Regions from separate parts of the Streptomyces sp. NPDC002773 genome, predicted to be linked through region 1. Evidence: riboswitches for the same ligand, from Rfam matches in the RefSeq annotation. Region 1 holds a riboswitch; each other region holds the start of a gene.
What was found. Region 1 has a riboswitch for cobalamin ahead of ABT034_RS13685 (energy-coupling factor ABC transporter permease). Riboswitches for the same ligand answer to the same signal wherever they lie in the genome.

Region 1 (5,365 bases):
GCCGCACCGAATGGCTCGAGATCACCCAGGACCGGGTGAACACCTTCGCCGACGCCACCGACGACCACCAGTGGATCCACACCGACCCGGAGAAGGCCAAGGGCGGCCCCTTCGGCGGCCCCATAGCCCACGGCTATCTGACCCTCTCCCTCATCATTCCGCTCTTCGGGGAGCTGCTCACCATCTCCGGCACCAAGATGAGCGTCAACTACGGCCTGGACAAGGTCCGTTTCCCCAGTCCCGTCCCCGTCGGCGCGAAGGTCCGCCTGCACGGTGTCGTCGGCACGGTGGAGGAGGTCAAGGGCAACGGCGTGCAGATGCCGCTGACGTTCACCGTCGAGGTCGACGGCAGCGCCAAGCCGGCCTGCGTCGCCCAGGCCGTCTACCGCCACTACGCCTGACCGGGTGGTCATGCGAATCCGGTCGGGAGCCGTCCACACGGTCTCGCTGAGCGCATTGTCTTCGAAGTCCGCAGGTCGCCCTGCTTGCGGGCCCCGGCCGCATGCTGATGGGGGCACCGGACGGACGCAAGCGTCGTTGAGAGTATGGCGGTCTTCTGGTGCCATCTGGTGTGACAGGAAGACACTCGCAGGAATGAGTCTTGCCGACATGCTCTTTGCTGCGGCAATGTCGATATCGTCCGAGCCGGGAGTCTCCATCGCCGCCCATCAAGGCGACGCACTGTACTGACGCTCCATCACTGAAGTCAGCATCAGCACCGACAGACGGCGCTTCCAGCCGCCGTGCAGCGCCGAGATCATCCATCCTGAGAACACCTCCTGATCTGCGAAGACACGAGTCAAAGGCCCTTCCGCTCGAATGCCGAGGAGACAGCCATGAGGATGCTCATCAACGTTCCGGAGACCGTCGTCGCCGACGCGTTGCGGGGGATGGCGGCCGCGCATCCCGAGCTCACCGTCGATGTCGAGCGGCGGGTCGTGCTGCGGCGGGACGCGCCCGTGGCGGGGAAGGTCGCGCTGGTCTCCGGCGGCGGGTCCGGGCACGAGCCCTTGCACGGGGGGTTCGTGGGGCCCGGGATGCTCGCGGCCGCGTGTCCCGGGGAGGTGTTCACCTCGCCGGTGCCCGATCAGATGGTGCGGGCCGCGGCGGCCGTCGACAGCGGCGCCGGGGTGTTGTTCGTCGTCAAGAACTACACCGGCGACGTCCTGAACTTCGAGATGGCGGCGGAACTCGCGGAGGACGAGGGCATCCAGGTCGCCAAGGTCCTCGTCGACGACGACGTCGCCGTCACGGACAGTCTCTACACGGCGGGCCGGCGCGGCACCGGCGGCACGCTCTTCGTCGAGAAGATCGCGGGCGCCGCCGCCGAGGAGGGCGCCCCGCTGGAGCGGGTGGAGGCGATCGCCCGCCAGGTCAACGCGCGCTCCCGGTCCTTCGGCGTGGCCCTCGGCGCCTGCACCACCCCCGCCAAGGGCAGCCCCACCTTCGATCTCCCCGACGGGGAGCTGGAGTTGGGCGTCGGGATCCACGGCGAACCGGGTCGTGAGCGGCGGCCGATGATGACCTCACGGGAGATCGCGGACTTCGCCGTCGACGCCGTCGTCGAGGACCTTCGACCCTCCGGGCCGGTGATCGCACTGGTCAACGGCATGGGCGCGACCCCGCTGCTCGAACTGTACGGCTTCAACGCCGAGGTGCAGCGCGTACTCGGCGAGCGGCGCGTGCCGGTGGCCCGTACCCTCGTCGGCAACTACGTGACCTCGCTCGACATGGCCGGCTGCTCGGTGACGCTGTGCGAGGTCGACGAGGAGCTCCTCCGCCTGTGGGACGCGCCCGTGCAGACGCCCGCGCTGCGCTGGGGCCGGTGAGACGAGGGATGGGAGAGGGGACCGACATGACGGAGATCTTCGGCGCGGACTTCCTGGTGCGCTGGCTGGCCGCGGTCGCCGAGGCCGTCGACCGTGAGGCGGACCGGCTCACCGAGCTCGACTCCGCCATCGGCGACGCCGACCACGGTGCCAATCTGAAGCGGGGGTTCGCCGCCGTCACCGAGACCCTGGCGAAGGAGCCGCCGGCCACGCCGGGCGCGGTGCTGACCGTCGCCGGACGGCAGCTGATCTCCACCGTGGGCGGCGCGTCGGGGCCGCTGTACGGCACGCTGCTGCGCCGTACGGGCAAGACGCTGGGCGACGACGAGCGGGTGACCCGCACGCGGTTGGCGGAGGCGCTCGGCTCCGGCGTGGCGGCCGTCTCGCAGTTGGGCGGCGCCCAGGTCGGCGACAAGACCATGCTGGACGCGCTCGTCCCTGCCGTGGAGGGTCTGCGGGAGTCGTACGGGGCCGGCCGCGCCGCCGCCGAGGAAGGCGCCCTCGCGACCGTACCGCTACGGGCGCGGAAGGGCAGGGCCAGTTATCTGGGCGAGCGGTCGGTGGGGCACCAGGACCCGGGGGCGACCTCGTCGGCGCTGCTGTTCGCCGCGCTCGACGACACCGCGCGGACGACCGCGCGTACGGAGGGGGTGTCATGAGTGCCACGACCGGAGGCGCGGCGGCCGCGCCCGTGGGCATCGTGCTCGTCTCGCACAGCGCCGCCGTCGCCACCGCCGTGGCCGAGCTTGCGCGCGGGCTCTCCGGCGGGGGTGACCTGGCGCCGGTCGTCCCCGCGGGCGGGACCCCGGACGGGGGGCTCGGGACGAGTTCCGAGCTGATCTGCGAGGCGGCGAAGGCCGCGGACCGGGGCGCCGGGGTGGCGGTCCTGGTCGACCTGGGGAGTGCGGTGCTCACCGTGAAGGCGCTGCTCGCCGAGGGCGACGAGCTTCCCGGCGGCTGCCGTCTGGTGGACGCGCCGTTCGTCGAGGGCGCGGTCGCCGCGCTGGTCACGGCGAGCGCGGGCGGCGACCTCGACGCGGTGGCGGCGGCGGCCTCGGAGGCGTACGCCTACCGCAAGGTGTGACGGCCTGGAGTACCGCGTGGAGCGACTGCGTGGAGTGAGCGAGAAGCCGCACCGGGTGGCGACCGTGTTGTGATGTACCTGGTCAACGCACTAGTGTCACAGGGCCTTGGTGTTCGGGAAACCGGTGCAGTACCGGTGCGGCCCTCGCCACTGTGATCGGGAGGTCCGGCTCCACCCCCGCGGGTTCCACCCTCGGGGAAGCCACTGGACCGCGACGGGAGACCGTCGTGGTGTGGGAAGGCGGAGTCGGACGTATGACCGTCAGCCAGGAGACCGGCCAGGGTGCGTTGTCCATCCACGAGGTGCTGGAGAGGGTCTCCCAACCATGCATATAGCCGAGGGGTATCTGCCCCCTGTGCACGCGGCCGCCTGGGGCGTCGCGTCCGCACCGTTCATCGTCCACGGGGTCCGCGCGCTGACCCGCGAGGTCCGGTCCAACCCCGAGTCCACTCTTCTGCTCGGCGCCGCCGGCGCCTTCACCTTCGTCCTCTCGGCGCTCAAGCTGCCGTCCGTGACCGGCAGTTGCTCGCATCCGACGGGCACGGGTCTGGGCGCGATCCTGTTCCGGCCGCCGATCATGGCGGTGCTTGGGACGATCACCCTGCTCTTCCAGGCCCTGCTGCTCGCCCATGGCGGGCTCACCACGCTCGGCGCGAACGTCTTCTCGATGGCGATCGTCGGCCCCTGGGCGGGATACGGGACGTACTGGCTGCTGCGCCGGTCCGGTACGCCCCTGATGGTCGCCGTCTTCTTCGGCGCGTTCGTCGCCGACCTGTCGACGTACTGCGTGACCAGTGTGCAGCTGGCGCTCGCCTTCCCCGACCCGGGGAGCGGTATCGCCGGTGCGCTCGCCAAGTTCGGCGGGATCTTCGCCGTGACGCAGATTCCGCTCGCGGTGAGCGAGGGCCTGCTGACCGTGCTCGTGATGCGGCTGCTCGCGCAGTCCAGCAAGGGCGAACTGATCAGGCTCGGCGTCCTCGGCGGGCGCACGGCCAAGCGGCGCGAGGAGGCGGCCACGCGATGAGCCGGAACGCGAAGATCAATACCCTGTTGCTGCTCGTCGTCGCCGCGCTCGCGGTCCTGCCGCTCGCGCTGGGGCTCGGGGACCACAAGGAGGAACCGTTCGCCGGGGCGGACGCTGAGGCGGAGGTCGCGATCACCGAGCTCCAGCCGGACTACGAGCCGTGGTTCACGCCGCTGTACGAGCCGCCGTCCGGGGAGATCGAGTCCGCCCTGTTCGCCCTCCAGGCGGCGCTGGGCGCCGGTGTCCTGGCGTACTACTTCGGTCTGCGGAAGGGACGGAGGCAGGGGGCCGCACGCGCCGGGGCGACCGGGACGGACGGGGACGGCGAGACCACGGACGTCCAGGCCACGGCCGTCACGGATCGCGCGGTCACCGGGCGCGGCGCCGAGGAGCCGGGAGGCTCGGCCGCCGACCGGCGGGGCGCGTAGCCGCCGATGCTGCCGATCGACGCGGCGGCGCACAGCAGTCGCTGGCGCCGCCGCCATCCCGCCGAGAAGGCGCTGCTCGGCTTCGGTCTGACCCTGTGCGCGGTCTGTCTGCCGCCGTGGCCGGGGGCCGTGCTCGTGGCCGCGGCCACGCTCGGTGTGCTGCTCGGTCCGGCCGGTGTGCCGGGCCGGGCGCTGTGGCGGGCTTTCCGCATCCCGCTCGGTTTCTGTGTCACGGGCGCGATCCCGCTGCTCTTCGAGGTGGGCGGCGCGCGGGGGCTCGTCGCATTCGCCCCCGGAGGCCCGGTCCAGGCGGTCGAGCTGCTCCTGCGGACCGCGTCGGCGTCGCTCGGGGTGCTGCTGTTCGCGTTCACGACGCCGGTCTCCGACGTCCTGCCCCGGCTCGTACGGGCGGGGGTGCCGGCGCCGGTGGTGGACGTGGCGCTCGTGATGTACCGGATCATCTTCCTGCTGCTCGACTCCCTGGCGAAGATCCGGCAGGCGCAGGCGTCCCGGCTCGGGCACACCACCCGGGCCGCGACCTGGCGTTCGCTCGCCGGTCTCGGCGCGACCACGTTCGTGCGGGCCTTCGACCGGGCGCAGCGCCTGCAGTCGGGTCTTGCCGGGCGGGGGTACGACGGGACGCTGCGGGTGCTCGTGCCCGTGTGCGTGGTGTCCCGCCGGTTCCTCGCCGCCACGGGCGCGCTGCTCGCGGGGCTCGTCGCCCTCACCCTCGTACTGGAAAGGTTCCTGCCGTGACGTCTTCGACGCCTTCGGTCCCTGCGGCTCCCGTGGTGGAGCTGGTGAACGCGGGCTTCGCCTACGAGGAGGGGCCGGCGGTCCTGTCGGGCGTGGACTTCTCGGTGGCGGAGGGGCGCGCGGTGGCGCTGCTCGGCCGCAACGGCAGCGGCAAGACCACCCTGCTCCGGCTCCTCAGCGGCGGGCTGCGCTGCGGGAGCGGGTCGCTGCTCCTGGACGGGGCGGAGGTGGCGTACGACCGGAA
Region 2 (5,365 bases), on a different contig from region 1:
CCGGGTCGACGTCCGTCAGCCGCTCCGTCCGCTCGCCCGCCATGAACGCCCGCTCCACGTACCGGGCGTCGTCGAGCCGGCCGGCCCGCTCCAGGGCCCGCTTCACGGTGGGGAAGGTGCGGCCGAGCTTCATCACGACCGCCGAGTCGGTGCCCGCGAGCCGGGCCGTCAGCTCGTCCTCCGGCAGGGTGCCGGGGATGATCGTGAGGACCTCCTCCGCCTCGCACAGCGGCTCGCCGAGGCGGGCCGCTGCGGCGCTGACCGAGGTGACGCCGGGGATGACGGTCGTGTCGTAGCGGTCCGCGAGCCGCTTGTGCATGTGCTGGTACGAGCCGTAGAACAGCGGGTCGCCCTCGGCGAGGACGGCGACCGTGCGCCCTGCGTCGAGATGGGCGGCGAGGCGGGCCGCGGCCTCCTCGTAGAAGTCGTCGAGGGCGCCCCGGTAGCCGCCGGGGTGGTCCGTGGTCTCCACGGTGAGCGGGTACATCAGCCGCTCCTCGATGTGGTCCTCGCGGAGGTGCTCGGCGGCGATCGAACGGGCGATGGAGCGGCCGTGGCGGGCCGAGTGGTACGCGATCACGTCGGCGGCGGCGATGGCCTTCACGGCTGCCACGGTCATCAGGTCCGGGTCGCCGGGGCCGAGGCCGACGCCGTACAGCTTGCCGGGCGCGGTCACTGCTGGATCTCCGCTTCGTGGGCGAGCGCGTTGATCGCGGCGGCCGTCATCGCGCTGCCGCCGCGGCGGCCGCGGACGACGAGGTGTTCAAGGCCGAGGTCCTGGGCGGCCAGGGCGTCCTTCGACTCGGCGGCGCCGATGAAGCCGACCGGTATGCCGAGGACGGCGGCGGGCTTCCCCGCCCCCTTGGCGATCATCTCCAGGAGGTGGAAGAGCGCGGTGGGCGCGTTGCCGATGGCGACGACGGAGCCTTCGAGGCGGTCCCGCCACAGTTCGAGGGCGGCGGCGGAGCGGGTGGTGCCGAGCTCGGCGGCCAGGCCCGGCACGGACGGGTCGGAGAGGGTGCAGATCACCTCGTTGTCGGCGGGCAGCCGCTTGCGGGTGACACCGCTGGCGACCATCTGGGCGTCGCAGAGGATCGGCGCGCCGCCGCGGAGGGCGGCGCGGGCGCTCGCGACCACGCCGGGGGAGTAGGCGATGTCCCGCACGAGGTCGGTCATGCCGCAGGCGTGGATCATCCGGACCGCCACCTGGGCGACGTCGGCGGGCAGGCCCGCGAGATCCGCCTCGGCGCGGATCGTGGCAAAGGACCGGCGGTAGATCTCCGCCCCGTCCTTCTCGTAGTCGAACATGGTGTCGCTCTCGCTCATCTCGTGGGGGTTGCCGGGCCGCGGGCCGCCGCGACGGCTTCTGACAGGGAGGTACGGGAGGCGGGGACGCCGTCCACCAGGTAGGTGTCGTCGCCGGTGGCGAGGACCTCGATCCGGTCGCCGTACGGGTGCCCGCAGCCGCGTGCGCACCCGGAGAAGTGCACGGGAAGCCGCCCCGCGGGCGCGGCGAGGGCGTCCGCCCGTACGTCGGCGAGAGACTTGGCGCAGCCGGGCCGCCCGGTGCAGACGGTGACACCGGCGCCGGGGGCGTCGGGCCGGGTGATCAGGCCGTACGACTCAAGGCGCGCGAGCCGGTCGTGAGCCGTACGCGTACCGGCGCCGACGACGACCACCCCGCGCCACGGCGTCAGCCGCACCTCGTCGGCCGGAAGCAGGGCCCGCAGCTGAGCGGCGGTCAGCCGGCCGAGCGGCGCGAGGACGTAGAGCGCGCCGCTCCGGAGCACGCCGGGGGCGGGCGGCGGGGACGCGGGCAGGGGCGGTACGGGTACGGGCTCGGGTACGCGTACGGGTTCGCGGCCGGGGTCGGCCACGGGCTCCGTCGTGATGCCCGCCGCCGTCAGGGCGCCCGCCCAGTCCGGCGCGTGGTCGTCGGGGAGTTCCTGGGGGCGCCAGGCCCCGTTGCCGGCCGCCTCGGCCGCGTCGAGGAACGCGAGGGCGGCGGCGAGGGCGGCACGGACGGCGTCGGCGGCGGCGAGCCGGAAGACCGTCGGGCCGAGCCGCAGCAGGACGGACCCGTCCTCTCCTGCGACCAAGCTCACATCCCCGCCGAGCGGGGCGACGTCACCGCGCCCGTCGTCCAGGACGAACAGGAACCGTCCCGAGAGGGCCGCCGCCCGGGGCTCGGCGCACAGTGCGGCGTCCAGCCGGCGCGCCCACAACTGCACGTCCCCGTGGCCGAGTCCGTCGAGTCCCGCGGTGGGCGAGGCGACGATGTTGCGGACGCGTTCGTGGCTGGGGGAGGGCAGCAGGCCCGCCTCCGCGAGGAGCGCCGCGAGCTCCGCCCCGCAGTCGTCCGAGAGGCCCCGCAGCTCCGCGTTGCCGCGCGAGGTGATGCTGATCCGCCCGTCGCCCAGGGTCTCCGCGGCGGCCGCGAGCACCTCGACCTGACGAGGCGTCAGGCGTCCGGCGGGCAGGCGGAGTCGGGCCAGGCGGCCGTCCTCGGCGAGGTGCAGGCGCAGCGCCCCGGGGCAGGCGTCGCCACGGTCCCGTATGCGAGCTTCGCCCGCTCCGGGCGTCGTGGGTGGGGTGGGCGGCATGGCGGCGAGCATACCGACGGGGAACGGCGCGGCCACCGGGTGTGACCAGACCGACCCGGCGGCCCGCCCCGGGCCGCGGGCGGCACGATCTAGGATGCAGATCGGCATGGGGTCCCAGGACCCCGGGGAGGAAGCCCGGTGAGATTCCGGCGCGGTCCCGCCACTGTGAGCCCGTACCAGGCACGACGGAACGGGTGAGTCAGGAACTCCTGCCGTCCATACGACCACCCGGGGCGCGGACAACCCCGAGGAAGGCCTGCGCTCGCCATGCTTCTGCTGCTGTCGCACTCCGACACCGACCTGCTCAGTGCCCGCGCGGCGAACGCTGCCTCGGCCGGCGGCCCGGTGGAGTACCGCTTCGCCAACCCGGCCCGTCTCCCCCTCGCCGAACTGCCCGGCCTCCTGGACGGCGCCGACCTCGTCGTCGTACGGCTCCTCGGCGGTCTCCGTTCCTGGGAGGAGGGCCTGGACGCGCTCCGCGCCGCCGGAAAGCCCGTGGTCGTCCTCAGCGGCGAACAGGCGCCCGACGCACAGCTGATGGAGGCGTCCACCGTCCCCATCGGCGTCGCCACCGAGGCGCACGCCTACCTCGCGCACGGCGGCCCCGGCAACCTGGAGCAGCTCGCCCGCTTCCTCTCCGACACCGTCCTGCTCACCGGCCACGGCTTCGAGGCCCCGGCCGCCGCCCCCACCTGGGGCCCGCTGGACCGGGTCGCGAAGAACGACAGCGGCCCGACCGTCGCCGTGCTCTACTACCGCGCCCACCACATGAGCGGCAACACCGGCTTCGTCCGCACTCTGTGCGAGGCGATCGAGGACACCGGCGCGCAGGCGCTCCCGCTGTACGTGGCGTCCCTGCGCGCGCCCGAGCCGGAGCTGCTCGACCGTCTCCGTACCGCCGACGCCATCATCACCACCGTCCTCGCCGCGGGCGGCACCAAGCCGGCCGAGGCGCAGGCCGGCGGCGACGAGGAGGCCTGGGACGCGGGGGCGCTCGCCGCGCTCGACGTGCCGATCCTCCAGGCGCTGTGCCTGACCGGTTCGCGGTCCGCGTGGGAGGAGAACGACGAGGGCCTCTCCCCGCTGGACGCCGCCAGCCAGGTCGCCGTGCCCGAGTTCGACGGCCGGCTGATCACCGTCCCGTTCTCCTTCAAGGAGATCGACGAGGACGGTCTGCCCGCGTACGTGGCGGACGCCGAGCGCGCCGCCCGCGTCGCCGGGATCGCCGTACGGCACGCCCGCCTCCGGCACATCCCGAACGCCGAGAAGAAGCTGGCGCTCGTCCTCTCCGCGTACCCGACGAAGCACTCCCGCATCGGCAACGCCGTCGGTCTCGACACCCCCGCGTCCGCCGTCTCCCTCCTGCGCCGCCTCCGTGAGGAGGGGTACGACTTCGGGCCCGTGGAGGACCTCCCCGGCCTCGTCTCCGGCGACGGCGACGAGTTGATCTACGCCCTCATCGAGGCCGGCGGCCACGACCAGGACTGGCTGACGGAGGAGCAGCTCGCCCGCAACCCGGTCCGTATCCCGGCCGCCGACTACAAGCGCTGGTACGCGACCCTGCCCGAGGAGCTCCGCACCCACGTCGAGGAGCACTGGGGTCCGGCGCCCGGCGAGATGTTCCTCGACCGCTCGCGCAACCCGGAGGGCGACATCGTCCTCGCCGCCCTGCGGCGCGGGAACCTGCTCATCCTCATCCAGCCGCCGCGCGGCTTCGGCGAGAACCCGATCGCGATCTACCACGACCCCGATCTCCCGCCGTCCCACCACTACCTGGCCGCCTACCGGTGGATCGCCGCCCGCGCCGAGGACGGCGGCTTCGGCGCCGACGCCATGGTCCACCTCGGCAAGCACGGCAACCTGGAGTGGCTGCCCGGCAAGAACGCCGGCCTGTCCGCCGCCTGCGGCCCCGACGCGGCCCTCGGCGACATCCCGCTGATCTACCCGTTCCTCGTCAACGACCCGGGCGAGGGCACCCAGGCCAAGCGGCGCGTCCACGCCACCCTTGTCGACCACCTGGTGCCGCCGATGGCCCGCGCCGACTCGTACGGCGACATCGCACGCCTGGAGCAGCTGCTCGACGAGTACGCGCAGATCTCCTCCATGGACCCGGCGAAGCTGCCCGCGATCCGCGCCCAGATCTGGACGCTGATCCAGGCCGCCAAGCTCGACCACGACCTGGGTCTGGAGCAGCGCCCGGAGGACGACGGCTTCGACGACTTCCTGCTGCACGTCGACGGCTGGCTGTGCGAGGTCAAGGACGCCCAGATCCGCGACGGTCTGCACGTCCTCGGCGGCGCCCCGGAGGGCGAGGCCCGGGTCAACCTGGTCCTCTCCATCCTGCGCGCCCGCCAGATCTGGGGCGGCACGCAGGCGCTTCCCGGTCTGCGCGAGGCCCTCGGCCTCGACGAGTCGGCCGCGACCCGCACCACCGCCGACGAGGCGGAGGCCAAGGCCCGCGAGCTGGTCGAGGCCATGGAGGCGGCGGACTGGTCGGTGGACGCGGTGCCGACCCTGGCCGCCGCGTACGGCCCCGAGGTCGCCGCCGTCCTCCGCTTCGCCTGCGAGCAGGTCGTGCCGCGCCTGGCGTCGACGACCGACGAACTCACGCACGCCGTGCACGCCCTGAACGGCGGCTTCGTCCCGGCCGGCCCGTCCGGCTCCCCCCTCCGCGGCCTGGTCAACGTCCTGCCGACCGGCCGGAACTTCTACTCCGTCGACCCGAAGGCCGTGCCGTCCCGGCTCGCCTGGGAGACCGGGCA
Region 3 (5,365 bases), on a different contig from region 1:
GTCTACCCGCTGATCTTCACCTTCCTGCCGCGCCTGTGGTCGGTCTCGCACAAGCACGGATACGTCACCACCTCGGACTTCGTGCGCGGCCGCTTCGGCTCCAAGGGCCTCTCGCTCGCGGTGGCGGTCACCGGCATCCTCGCCACCATGCCGTACATCGCGCTCCAGCTCGTCGGCATCCAGGCCGTCCTGGACGTGATGGGCGTCGGCGGCGGCGAGACCACCCACTGGTTCATCAAGGACCTGCCGCTGCTCATCGCCTTCGGTGTCCTCGCGGCGTACACGTACTCCTCGGGTCTGCGCGCCCCCGCGCTCATCGCCTTCGTCAAGGACACCCTGATCTACATCGTCATCGCGGTGGCGATCATCTACATCCCGATCAAGCTCGGCGGCTTCGACGAGATCTTCGCCAAGGCGGGCGAGACGTACGCGCAGACCAACGAGGCGACCGGCAAGCCGCGCGGCTCGCTCGTCCCCGGCGAGGCCGGCCAGTGGACGTACGCGACGCTCGCGCTCGGCTCGGCGCTCGCGCTCTTCATGTACCCGCACTCCATCACGGCGACCCTGTCGTCCCGGAGCCGTGAGGTCATCCGCCGCAACACCACGATCCTGCCGCTGTACTCGCTGATGCTGGGCCTGCTCGCGCTGCTCGGCTTCATGGCGATCGCCGCCGGGATCCAGGTGAAGAACGGGCAGCTCGCCATCCCGCAGCTGTTCGAGACGATGTTCCCGGACTGGTTCGCGGGCGTCGCGTTCGCCGCGATCGGCATCGGCGCGCTCGTCCCGGCCGCGATCATGTCGATCGCCGCGGCCAACCTCTTCACCCGCAACATCTACAAGGACTTCATCAAGAAGGACGCGACCCCGGCGCAGGAGACCAAGGTCTCCAAGATCGTCTCGCTTCTGGTGAAGGTCGGCGCGCTCGCCTTCGTCCTCACCATGGACAAGACCGTCGCCATCAACTTCCAACTGCTCGGCGGCATCTGGATCCTGCAGACCTTCCCCGCCCTCGTCGGCGGCCTCTTCACCCGCTGGTTCCACCGCTGGGCGCTGCTCGCCGGCTGGGCCGTCGGCATGCTCTACGGCACGGTCGCCGCGTACGGGGTCGCCAGCCCCACCCAGAAGCACTTCGGCGGCTCCTCGGCCGAGATCCCGGGCATCGGCGAGATCGGCTACATCGGTCTCACCGCCTTCGTCCTCAACCTCGTCGTCACGGTCGTCCTCACCTTCGTCCTCAAGGCCGTCAAGGCCCCGGAGGGCATCGACGAGACCTCCCCGTCCGACTACACGGCGGACGCCGGAGACGCCGGCGTGCAGACCAAGATGCCGAAGCTCGGCGCCGACACGCACTGACCGGCCCCACGGCCGCGACGCGCTGACCCGGCACACAGCCGCACCCGAAGGGCCCGGGATCCCCGCCATGGGATCCCGGGCCCCTTCGCGTCCCCGTGGAGGCACACTTCCCTCATGGACTTCACGATCAGGGCGGTACGGCCCGAGGAGTACGAGACGCTCGGGGAACTCACCGCGGGCACCTACCTGGACGACGGACTGCTGAAGTACGGGGCGCAGGACTTCTATCTGGACGTGCTGCGGGACACCGCGCGGCGGGCGCGCGAGAGCGAGGTGCTCGTCGCCGAGGACGCCGAGGGGCGGCTCCTCGGCGGAGTGACCTTCGCCACCGGCAACACCACCTGGGCGGACATCGCGGTCGCCGGCGAGGCCGAGTTCCGCATGCTCGCCGTCAGCCGGGAGGCCCGCGGCCGAGGCGTCGGAGAAGCCCTCGTACGGGCCTGTATCGAGCGCGCGAGGGCCCTCCCGGGGTGCGAGCGCCTCGTGCTCTCCACGGACGCGAAGATGGTCTCGGCGCACCGGATCTACGACCGCCTGGGCTTCGTCCGCACCCCGCACCGCGACTGGGAACCGACCCCGGGCCTTCTGCTGCGCACCTACGCCCTGGAGTTCTGACACCGGGCGGCGACACAACATGTGGGGGGTGCCATGAGCGGCGCCCCCCACATGTATGCTCGTGCTCGCTGTCGACGCAGGGGAATCCGGCGCGAATCCGGAACTGTCCCGCAACGGTGTGCTTCCTACGGATACGACCCATTCGTACGAGGTGAGTCCGACAACCTGCCGACAGCGCGCCCGGTCCGTCCGTTCCGGGTGCCACTGACGTCCGGGCCTCGCGGAGTGGGCCGGTGGAAGCGTCGCGTCCGGCGTTACGGATGCCCGCATGCCCGCCTTCCCCCGCCGCGGCCCCGAGCCGAGCGAGGGAGAGCCCCCACGTGACCATCGCGCCCGCCGATCCGGCTTCCGCCGAGGCTTCCGCGGTCGAGAGCGACGGCCCCGGGACCGTGCTGCTGCGGACCCTGACCGACCTCACCGCCGATCTCCCCGACACCGACCCCGGCAAGGTCGCCGCCGCCGCGCTCCGCGGCCGCAGCGCCGCGTCGGACGAGGCGGAACTGCGCGAGCTGGCCACCGAGGCGGCCGCGGGTCTGATCGCGGAGGACCCGGCGTACTCCCGGCTCGCCGCCCGGCTCCTGACGGTCACCATCGCCGACGAGGCGGCCGGCCAGGGCGCGTACTCCTTCTCCGCCTCCGTCGCCGTCGGCCACCGCGAGGGCCTGATCGCCGACCGCACCGCCGAGTTCGCCGCCCTGCACGCGGCCCGCCTCGACGCGACCATCGACCGGGCCGGCGACGACCGCTTCGGCTACTTCGGCCTGCGCACCCTCTACTCGCGCTACCTGCTGCGCCACCCGATCACCCGCAAGGTCATCGAGACCCCGCAGCACTTCATGCTCCGCGTCGCCTGCGGCCTCGCCGAGGACGACAGCACGCGCGCGCTCGACGAGGTCACGGCGCTGTACGGCCTGATGAGCCGCCTGGACTACCTCCCCTCCTCCCCCACGCTCTTCAACTCCGGCACCCGCCACCCGCAGATGTCCTCCTGCTACCTCCTGGACTCCCCGCAGGACGAGCTGGACTCCATCTACGACCGCTACCACCAGGTGGCGCGCCTCTCGAAGCACGCGGGCGGCATCGGCCTCTCGTACTCCCGCATCCGGGCCCGCGGTTCGCTGATCCGCGGCACCAACGGGCACTCCAACGGCATCGTGCCGTTCCTGAAGACCCTCGACGCCTCCGTCGCCGCCGTGAACCAGGGCGGCCGCCGCAAGGGCGCCGCCGCCGTCTACCTGGAGACCTGGCACGCGGACATCGAGGAGTTCCTGGAGCTCCGCGACAACACCGGCGAGGACCAGCGCCGTACGCACAACCTGAACCTGGCGCACTGGATCCCGGACGAGTTCATGCGCCGCGTCAACGCCGACGCCGACTGGTCGCTGTTCTCCCCGGCGGACGTGCCCGAGCTGGTCGACCTGTGGGGCGAGGAGTTCGACGCCGCCTACCGCGCCGCCGAGGCCAAGGGCCTGGCCCGCAAGACGATGCCGGCCCGCGACCTGTACGGCCGGATGATGCGGACGCTGGCCCAGACCGGCAACGGCTGGATGACCTTCAAGGACGCCTCGAACCGTACGGCCAACCAGACCGCCGAGCCCGGCACGGTCGTCCACTCCTCCAACCTGTGCACCGAGATCATCGAGGTCACGAACGACGGCGAGACGGCCGTCTGCAACCTGGGCTCGGTCAACCTGGGCGCGTTCGTGGACGCCTCGTCCCAGGACATCGACTGGGAGCGCCTGGACGCGACCGTCCGCACCGCCGTCACGTTCCTCGACCGGGTCGTCGACATCAACTTCTACCCGACCGAGCAGGCGGGCCGCTCCAACGCCCGCTGGCGGCCGGTGGGCCTGGGCGCGATGGGCCTCCAGGACGTCTTCTTCCAGCTGAAGCTGCCGTTCGACTCCGCCGAGGCCCGCGCGCTCTCGACGAAGATCTCCGAGCGGATCATGCTCGCCGCGTACGAGGCCTCCGCCGACCTCGCCGAGCGCAACGGCCCGCTGCCGGCCTGGGAGAAGACCCGTACGGCCCGCGGTGTCCTGCACCCCGACCACTACGACGTCGAGCTGAACTGGCCGGAGCGCTGGACGGCGCTGCGCGCCCGCATCGCGTCGACCGGCATGCGCAACTCCCTCCTCCTCGCCATCGCGCCGACGGCGACCATCGCCTCGATCGCCGGCGTCTACGAGTGCATCGAGCCGCAGGTCTCCAACCTCTTCAAGCGCGAGACGCTCTCCGGCGAGTTCCTCCAGGTCAACTCCTACCTGGTCGACGAGCTGAAGAAGCTCGGCGTGTGGGACGCGCAGACCCGCGAGGCCCTGCGCGACGCCAACGGCTCCGTCGCCGGCTTCACCTGGGTTCCGGCCGAGGTCCGCGAGCTGTACCGCACGGCGTGGGAGATCCCGCAGCGCGGCCTGATCGACATGGCCGCGGCGAGGACCCCGTTCCTGGACCAGTCGCAGTCCCTGAACCTCTTCCTCGAAACCCCGACCATCGGCAAGCTGTCGTCGATGTACGCGTACGCCTGGAAGCAGGGCCTGAAGACGACGTACTACCTGCGCTCCCGCCCGGCGACCCGGATCGCCCGCGCCGCCCAGGCGTCGACGACCGCCGCCCCCATCCCCGTCCAGCAGGCGGCCCCCGACGCGGACGCCCTCGCCTGCTCCCTCGAAAACCCCGAGTCCTGCGAGGCCTGCCAGTAATGAGTGCCCACCCGTCGCCCGACCGCCACCCCTCAACGACGGCGCTGCGCGCCGGCACCTCTTCTTCCGACAAGAACCTCCTCGACCCGGGCTTCGAACTGACCCTCCGTCCGATGCGCTACCCGGACTTCTACGAGCGCTACCGCGACGCCATCAAGAACACCTGGACCGTCGAGGAGGTCGACCTCCACTCGGACGTCGCCGACCTCGCCAAGCTCACCCCGGGCGAGCAGCACATGATCGGCCGCCTGGTCGCGTTCTTCGCGACGGGCGACTCGATCGTCTCGAACAACCTGGTCCTCACGCTCTACAAGCACATCAACTCCCCGGAGGCGCGCCTGTACCTGTCGCGCCAGCTGTTCGAGGAGGCCGTGCACGTCCAGTTCTATCTGACGCTGCTCGACACCTACCTGCCCGACCCGGACGACCGCGCGGCCGCGTTCGACGCGGTCGAGGAGATCCCCTCGATCCGCGAGAAGGCGCAGTTCTGCTTCCGCTGGATGGACTCGGTAGAGAAGATCGACCGCTTGGAGACCCAGGCCGACCGCCGCCGCTTCCTCCTGAACCTGATCTGCTTCGCCGCGTGCATCGAGGGCCTGTTCTTCTACGGCGCCTTCGCCTACGTCTACTGGTTCCGCTCCCGCGGCCTGCTCCACGGCCTGGCGACGGGCACCAACTGGGTGTTCCGGGACGAG
Region 4 (5,365 bases), on a different contig from region 1:
CCCCGGAACTTGTTCACCAGATAGCCCGCGACCAGCGACTGGTCCTCGGGCGAGAGCAGCGCCGTCGTGCCGAAGAACTGTGCGAAGACCCCGCCCCGGTCGATGTCGCCGACCACGACCACGGGCAGCTTCGCGGCCCGTGCGATGCCCATGTTCACGATGTCGGTGCGCCGCAGGTTGATCTCGGCCGGGCTGCCCGCGCCCTCGCAGATCACCGCGTCGTACGTGCTCCGCAGCTCCTCCAGGCACGCGAGGACCGGCTCGAACAGCTCCTTCTGCCGCCCCCCGTGGTAGCCACGCGCGCTCAGCTCGCCCACCGGTTTGCCCATCAGGACGACCTGGCTGGAACGGTCGCTGCCCGGCTTGAGCAGCACCGGGTTCATCAGCGCGGTCGGCTCGACGCGCGCGGCCTGCGCCTGCATGGCCTGGGCACGGCCGATCTCCGCGCCCTCCCTCGTCACGAAGGAGTTGAGGGACATGTTCTGTCCCTTGAACGGCGCCACCTTCAGGCCCTTGCGGACCAGCCAGCGGCAGATGCCGGCCGTCACGACGCTCTTGCCGGCGTCGGACGTGGTCCCGGCGACGAGCAGCCCCCCACCCCTCATGCGTTCCTCCGCTTCCACGCGCTCACGATCAGCCGGCCGCCCACGCAGGCGGCCAGGGTCAGTCCGGTGACCCGGCGGGACAGCTGGACCGCCCGGTCGATGTCGGCGACCTCGACGGGCCGCCCCTCCCCGTTGAGCACCGGCCGGTGTTCGACCCGGCCGCCGTACGAGAGCGTCCCCCCGAGCCGTACGCCGAGCGCGCCCGCGAAGGACGCCTCCACCGGGCCGGCGTTGGGGCTCGGGTGCTTCGGGGCGTCCGCCCGCCAGGCCCGTACGGCCCCGCGCGGATCGCCGCCCGCCACCGTCGCGAGCGCGGCCGTCAGCCGGGCACCGGGCCAGCCGGCCACGTCGTCGAGCCGGGCCGAGGCCCAGCCGAAGCGGCGGTGGCGGGGCGACTTGTGGCCGACCATCGCGTCCAGGGTGTTGACGGCCCGGAAGCCGAGCAGGCCGGGCACGCCCGCGACCGCGCCCCAGAAGAGGGCGCCGACGACGGCGTCGGAGGTGTTCTCGGCGACCGATTCGACGACCGCGCGGGCCATCGCGGGCCCGTCAAGGGACTGCGGGTCGCGCCCGCACAGGTGCGGAAGGCGTTCCCGGGCCACTTCGAGGTCCCCGGCGGCGAGCGCGCCGCCGATCGCGCGGGCCTCCCGGCCCAGGGTCGTACCGCCGACGACGGCCCAGACGGAGACCGCGGTCAGCGCCGCGGAGGCGGCCGGCCGGTTCCGTACGGTCCGTGCGGCGAGCGCGCCGAGGGCGGCGGTGGAGCCGGCGCAGACGGCGGTGTGCAGGGCGCCCCAACCGCGGTGGTCGCGGTGGAGCCGCTGTTCGACCGCGGCGGCCGCCCGGCCGAAGGCGGCGACGGGATGTCCACGGCGGGGGTCTCCGACGAGCAGGTCGGCGGCGAGACCGGCGGCCGCGCCCCACGCGAAGACGCCGGGGGATCGGAAGGGACGGAAGGGTCTGCGGCCGCGGCCGGGCATGGCGCATGTCCTCACTCAGGGTCCGCGCCCTGGATCGACGTGACCGGCGGCGAGAGTTCCTGACTCCCGGACCCTTCGGATCCGGTCACAGTGGCGGGACCGCGCCGGATTCGCACCGGACTTCCTCTACTGCCGCCGTAATGGCCTCGGCAGTCCACCACGCCCGGGAACAGCCGTCAACTCACCCTTGACCTGCACCGCGTCACTGTGCGAAGCACCACAAACACGACGGCCGGGCGGCCCGTACCCGAAGGTACGGACCGCCCGGCCGAGGGGCCGCGGGACCGTCAGACGACGATCAGGTAGATGCCGTACGCCACGGCCGCGAGGCACAGGGCGAAGCAGGCGTAGGCGCCGGTGCGGGCCAGGGCGGCGGAGCCTCCCTGGGCGGCGGCCTGCTCCTGCTTGGAGAGGCCGATGATGCCGAGGGTGAAGAGGCCCACCAGGGCTACGGTCGCCGCGAGGCTGACTCCGAAGACGGAGCCGAGGGCTGCCCAGTCGATCTTCATGTCGTTCGTTCCTTACACCGCTGCGGCGGGGGCCTGGGGAGCGGCCGGGTCGGTGGGAACCGGCGCGGGGATGGTGGTCTTGAGGTCCTCGTCCGCGACGGCGGCGAAGGAGCCGGCCGTGGGCGGCGGGGTGACGGCCGCCATGGCGGTGGTCACCACACCCGCGGGCTCGGCGTCGAGGTCGTCGGCGGTGACGTTGTGGTGGTCGACCGGCTTGCGGCGGGACAGCGACCAGATGACGGCCGAACCGCCGACCAGGAGGACCGCGACGGCGGCGATGCCCCAGGGGCCCTGCTTGGTGAGGAACTCGGCACCGGCGCCGACCAGGCCCGCGGCGGGCAGGGTCAGACCCCAGGCGACGAACATCCGGGTCGCGGTGGACCAGCGGACGACACCGCCCTTGCGGCCGAGGCCCGCGCCCATCACGGCACCCGAGCAGGACTGGGTGGTGGAGAGGGAGAAGCCGAGGTGCGAGGAGGCCAGGATGACCGTCGCGGCGCTGGTCTGGGCGGCGAAGCCCTGCTGCGGCTGGAGGTCGGTGAGGCCCTTGCCCATGGTGCGGATGATGCGCCAGCCGCCGAGGTAGGTGCCGAGGGCGATCGCGACACCGGCGGCGACGATGACCCAGAGGGGCGGGTTCGAGCCGGGCGCGACGACGCCCTGGGTGACGAGCGCCAGGGTGATGATGCCCATCGTCTTCTGGGCGTCGTTGGTGCCGTGGGCGAGGGAGACGAGACCGGCGGAGGCGATCTGGCCGACCCGGTAGCCCTTGGCGGTGTGCTTCTCGTCGGTCTTCGCACCGATCTTGTACGTCAGCCTGGTGGCCAGCATCGCGGCGAGACCGGCGACGAGCGGCGCGGCGATCGCGGGGATGAGGACCTTGGTGACGATGGTCGGGCCGTTGACCGCGGACCAGCCGGCCGACATGACCGCGGCGCCGATGAGGCCGCCGAAGAGGGCGTGGGACGAGCTGGACGGCAGGCCCAGGAGCCAGGTCAGCAGGTTCCACAGGATGGCGCCCACGAGCGCCGCGAAGATCACTTCTGTGCGAATGCCCTCTTCGTTGATGATCCCGCCGGAGATCGTCTTGGCGACCTCCACGGACAGGAACGCGCCGACGAGGTTCAGCACGGCGGACATGGCCACCGCCGTCTTCGGTTTGAGAGCACCGGTCGAGATGGTCGTGGCCATCGCGTTGGCGGTGTCGTGGAAACCGTTCGTGAAATCGAACACGAGAGCTGTCACGACCACAATGGCGAGCAGCAGCGTGATGTGTTCCATTTACCCAGGCAATCGTTTGACGTCAGTGGCTAGCCGAACGTAGGCAACCTGAGTGAACGGAAGGTGAACTGGGTCCGGCGTTGTGGTGACCCGATCCGGTGTCAAGGGATTCCGCTTACGGTCCCGGCGGGCGAGCTGTCCACGATGCGGTCACCCCGCAACCCCGGGTAATCCCGGCCTTCACCGGGCACATGCGACCTGCCCCGGTTCCTCCCCGGCCGCCCCGTTCCGCTCCCTGGACCGCACCACCCGACCGGGCGACCCCGCGGACGAGACCCATGTCACTCGCCGGAGTGGCCCGAGGGGCCCTCGCGTCCTTCCCGGAATGGCCGGAAGAAGTCCCTGCCCGGCCCCGGCCGGGTCCGCCCGGTGGCAGGCCGCCCCCACCCTGCCGACACTGGGAGCGTGCGCCCGGCTACAGCGACGGCAGCGGCCGTCACCACCCTGCTCGGTGTCGGCGCGGTCGCGGTCGCGGCCGGCCGGTACGCCAGCGACGCCGCCCTCAAGGCGCCGTCCGGACCATCCCTGCCCGGGGACCCACGCCTCACCGTGCACGCCACCGGCGCCGAGCGGATCACCCTCACCCGCAGCCTCGCCTCGCTGCGCCCCGGCACGTACGGACTCGAGGGCCCCGACCTGCACGCCGTCGTCGGCCCCGTCCTCGAACGGGTCCCCCACACCGCCGACACCGTCGTCCGGCGTCTGGAACGGGTCGAACTCGGCGCGCTCGGCCCCGGCGCCCGCGTCCGGTTCACCCCCCAGCTGCACCGCGGCACACCGCTCGGCGCCCTCGGGCTCGCCCACGAGGACGTCGAGATCCCCGGCGAGCTCGGCCCCCTGCCCGCGTGGCTGGTGCCAGGACCCCGCCCCACCTGGGTGATCGCCCTGCACGGCCTCGGCACCACCCGCGAGCATCCGCTGAACGTCGTCCCCTTCTACGCGCGCCGCAGGATCCCCGTCCTCGTCCCCGCCTACCGCGGCGACGAAGGGGCGCCCGCCACCCCGGACGGCCTGGCCCGGTTCGGCGACTCCGAATGGCGCGACGTCGACGCCGCCATCCGCTACGCGATCCGCCGGGGCGCGGCCACCGTCGTCCTGCACGGCTGGGGGACCGGGGCCTCGATGGCCCTGCGCGCCGCCGCCGAGTCGGGGGTGCGCGACCGGATCGCCGGCCTCGTCCTCGACTCCCCGGTCCTGGACTGGGAGGCCACCCTCCGCAACCTCGCCGCGGCCCGGCACGTCCCGGCCCCGCTGCTCCCGCTCGCCGTCCGCGCCGCCCAGGGCAGGACCGGACCGCACGGCGACCTGCTCAGGGCCGCCTCCGCGCCCGGCGCCCTGCGCGTCCCGGTCCTCCTCCAGCACGGCCCCGACGACACCATCGCCCCCTGGGAGCCGTCCCTCGAACTCGCCGCCCGCCGCCCCGACCTGGTCTCCCTCCAGACGGTGCGGCAGGCCCCGCACGCGGCCATGTGGAACGCGAACCCCGTCCGCTACGAGGAGTCCCTGCGCCGCTTCCTCACCCCGCTCCTCTAGAACCTCCGCATCACCTCCTCCCGGGCCCGCCTCCGCGCCCGCCCAGGGCCCGTTCCGGCGGCCCGGCCGATTCCGATTGGGCTTTCGGGCCGTCAGCGGGAAGACTGCTCCCGTGACGTCTCGAAAGCCCGATGAACCATTGGCGCGCAACTCCAGACTCCGACTCGTCCGCCCACGGGCGCTCGCCACCGCCCGACGGGCCGTGACGACCCGGCGCACCCGGCCGGCGCCGCGGCCGCCCGAGGGCACTCCGCCCCGCGCGGAACTCGCCCGCCAGGCCCGGCACGTCCTCGCCGACGCCGTACGGATCGCCCGCTGGGCCGCCGTCGAGCGCGGCGCCGAAGCGGCCGCCCGCACCGGCCACGGGCCCGTCACCGCCCAGGAACGGGCCGCGGCCGCACTGGACCTGACGCCCGGCCAGGTCCGCGCCGGCTGGGACCGCGCCCGCCTCGCCGGG

Region 2: linked by a shared signal. The riboswitch ahead of cobN (cobaltochelatase subunit CobN) and the one ahead of ABT034_RS13685 (energy-coupling factor ABC transporter permease) in region 1 are both predicted to bind cobalamin.
Region 3: linked by a shared signal. The riboswitch ahead of ABT034_RS24785 (ribonucleoside-diphosphate reductase subunit alpha) and the one ahead of ABT034_RS13685 (energy-coupling factor ABC transporter permease) in region 1 are both predicted to bind cobalamin.
Region 4: linked by a shared signal. The riboswitch ahead of ABT034_RS08790 (cobalamin biosynthesis protein) and the one ahead of ABT034_RS13685 (energy-coupling factor ABC transporter permease) in region 1 are both predicted to bind cobalamin.

Annotation. Positions count from the first base shown of each region.
Region 1 is NZ_JBEOVO010000008.1:189,115-194,479, forward strand. Features, by position in the region: gene ABT034_RS13665 (MaoC family dehydratase) at 1-401, shown strand, start outside; gene dhaK (dihydroxyacetone kinase subunit DhaK) at 837-1,829, shown strand; gene dhaL (dihydroxyacetone kinase subunit DhaL) at 1,856-2,488, shown strand; gene ABT034_RS13680 (PTS-dependent dihydroxyacetone kinase phosphotransferase subunit DhaM) at 2,485-2,913, shown strand; cobalamin riboswitch at 2,977-3,209, shown strand; gene ABT034_RS13685 (energy-coupling factor ABC transporter permease) at 3,239-3,937, shown strand; gene ABT034_RS13690 (energy-coupling factor ABC transporter substrate-binding protein) at 3,934-4,365, shown strand; gene cbiQ (cobalt ECF transporter T component CbiQ) at 4,372-5,121, shown strand; gene ABT034_RS13700 (energy-coupling factor ABC transporter ATP-binding protein) at 5,118-5,365, shown strand, end outside.
Region 2 is NZ_JBEOVO010000002.1:139,340-144,704, reverse strand. Features, by position in the region: gene ABT034_RS03270 (precorrin-2 C(20)-methyltransferase) at 1-676, opposite strand, end outside; gene ABT034_RS03265 (precorrin-8X methylmutase) at 673-1,326, opposite strand; gene ABT034_RS03260 (ferredoxin-like domain-containing protein) at 1,323-2,603, opposite strand; cobalamin riboswitch at 2,692-2,831, shown strand; gene cobN (cobaltochelatase subunit CobN) at 2,871-5,365, shown strand, end outside.
Region 3 is NZ_JBEOVO010000023.1:16,801-22,165, reverse strand. Features, by position in the region: gene mctP (monocarboxylate uptake permease MctP) at 1-1,353, shown strand, start outside; gene ABT034_RS24790 (GNAT family N-acetyltransferase) at 1,468-1,968, shown strand; cobalamin riboswitch at 2,024-2,155, shown strand; gene ABT034_RS24785 (ribonucleoside-diphosphate reductase subunit alpha) at 2,289-4,670, shown strand; gene ABT034_RS24780 (ribonucleotide-diphosphate reductase subunit beta) at 4,784-5,365, shown strand, end outside.
Region 4 is NZ_JBEOVO010000005.1:62,595-67,959, reverse strand. Features, by position in the region: gene ABT034_RS08795 (cobyric acid synthase) at 1-605, opposite strand, end outside; gene ABT034_RS08790 (cobalamin biosynthesis protein) at 602-1,585, opposite strand; cobalamin riboswitch at 1,617-1,759, opposite strand; gene ABT034_RS08785 (hypothetical protein) at 1,873-2,094, opposite strand; gene ABT034_RS08780 (inorganic phosphate transporter) at 2,107-3,375, opposite strand; gene ABT034_RS08775 (alpha/beta hydrolase) at 3,781-4,908, shown strand; gene ABT034_RS08770 (hypothetical protein) at 5,021-5,365, shown strand, end outside.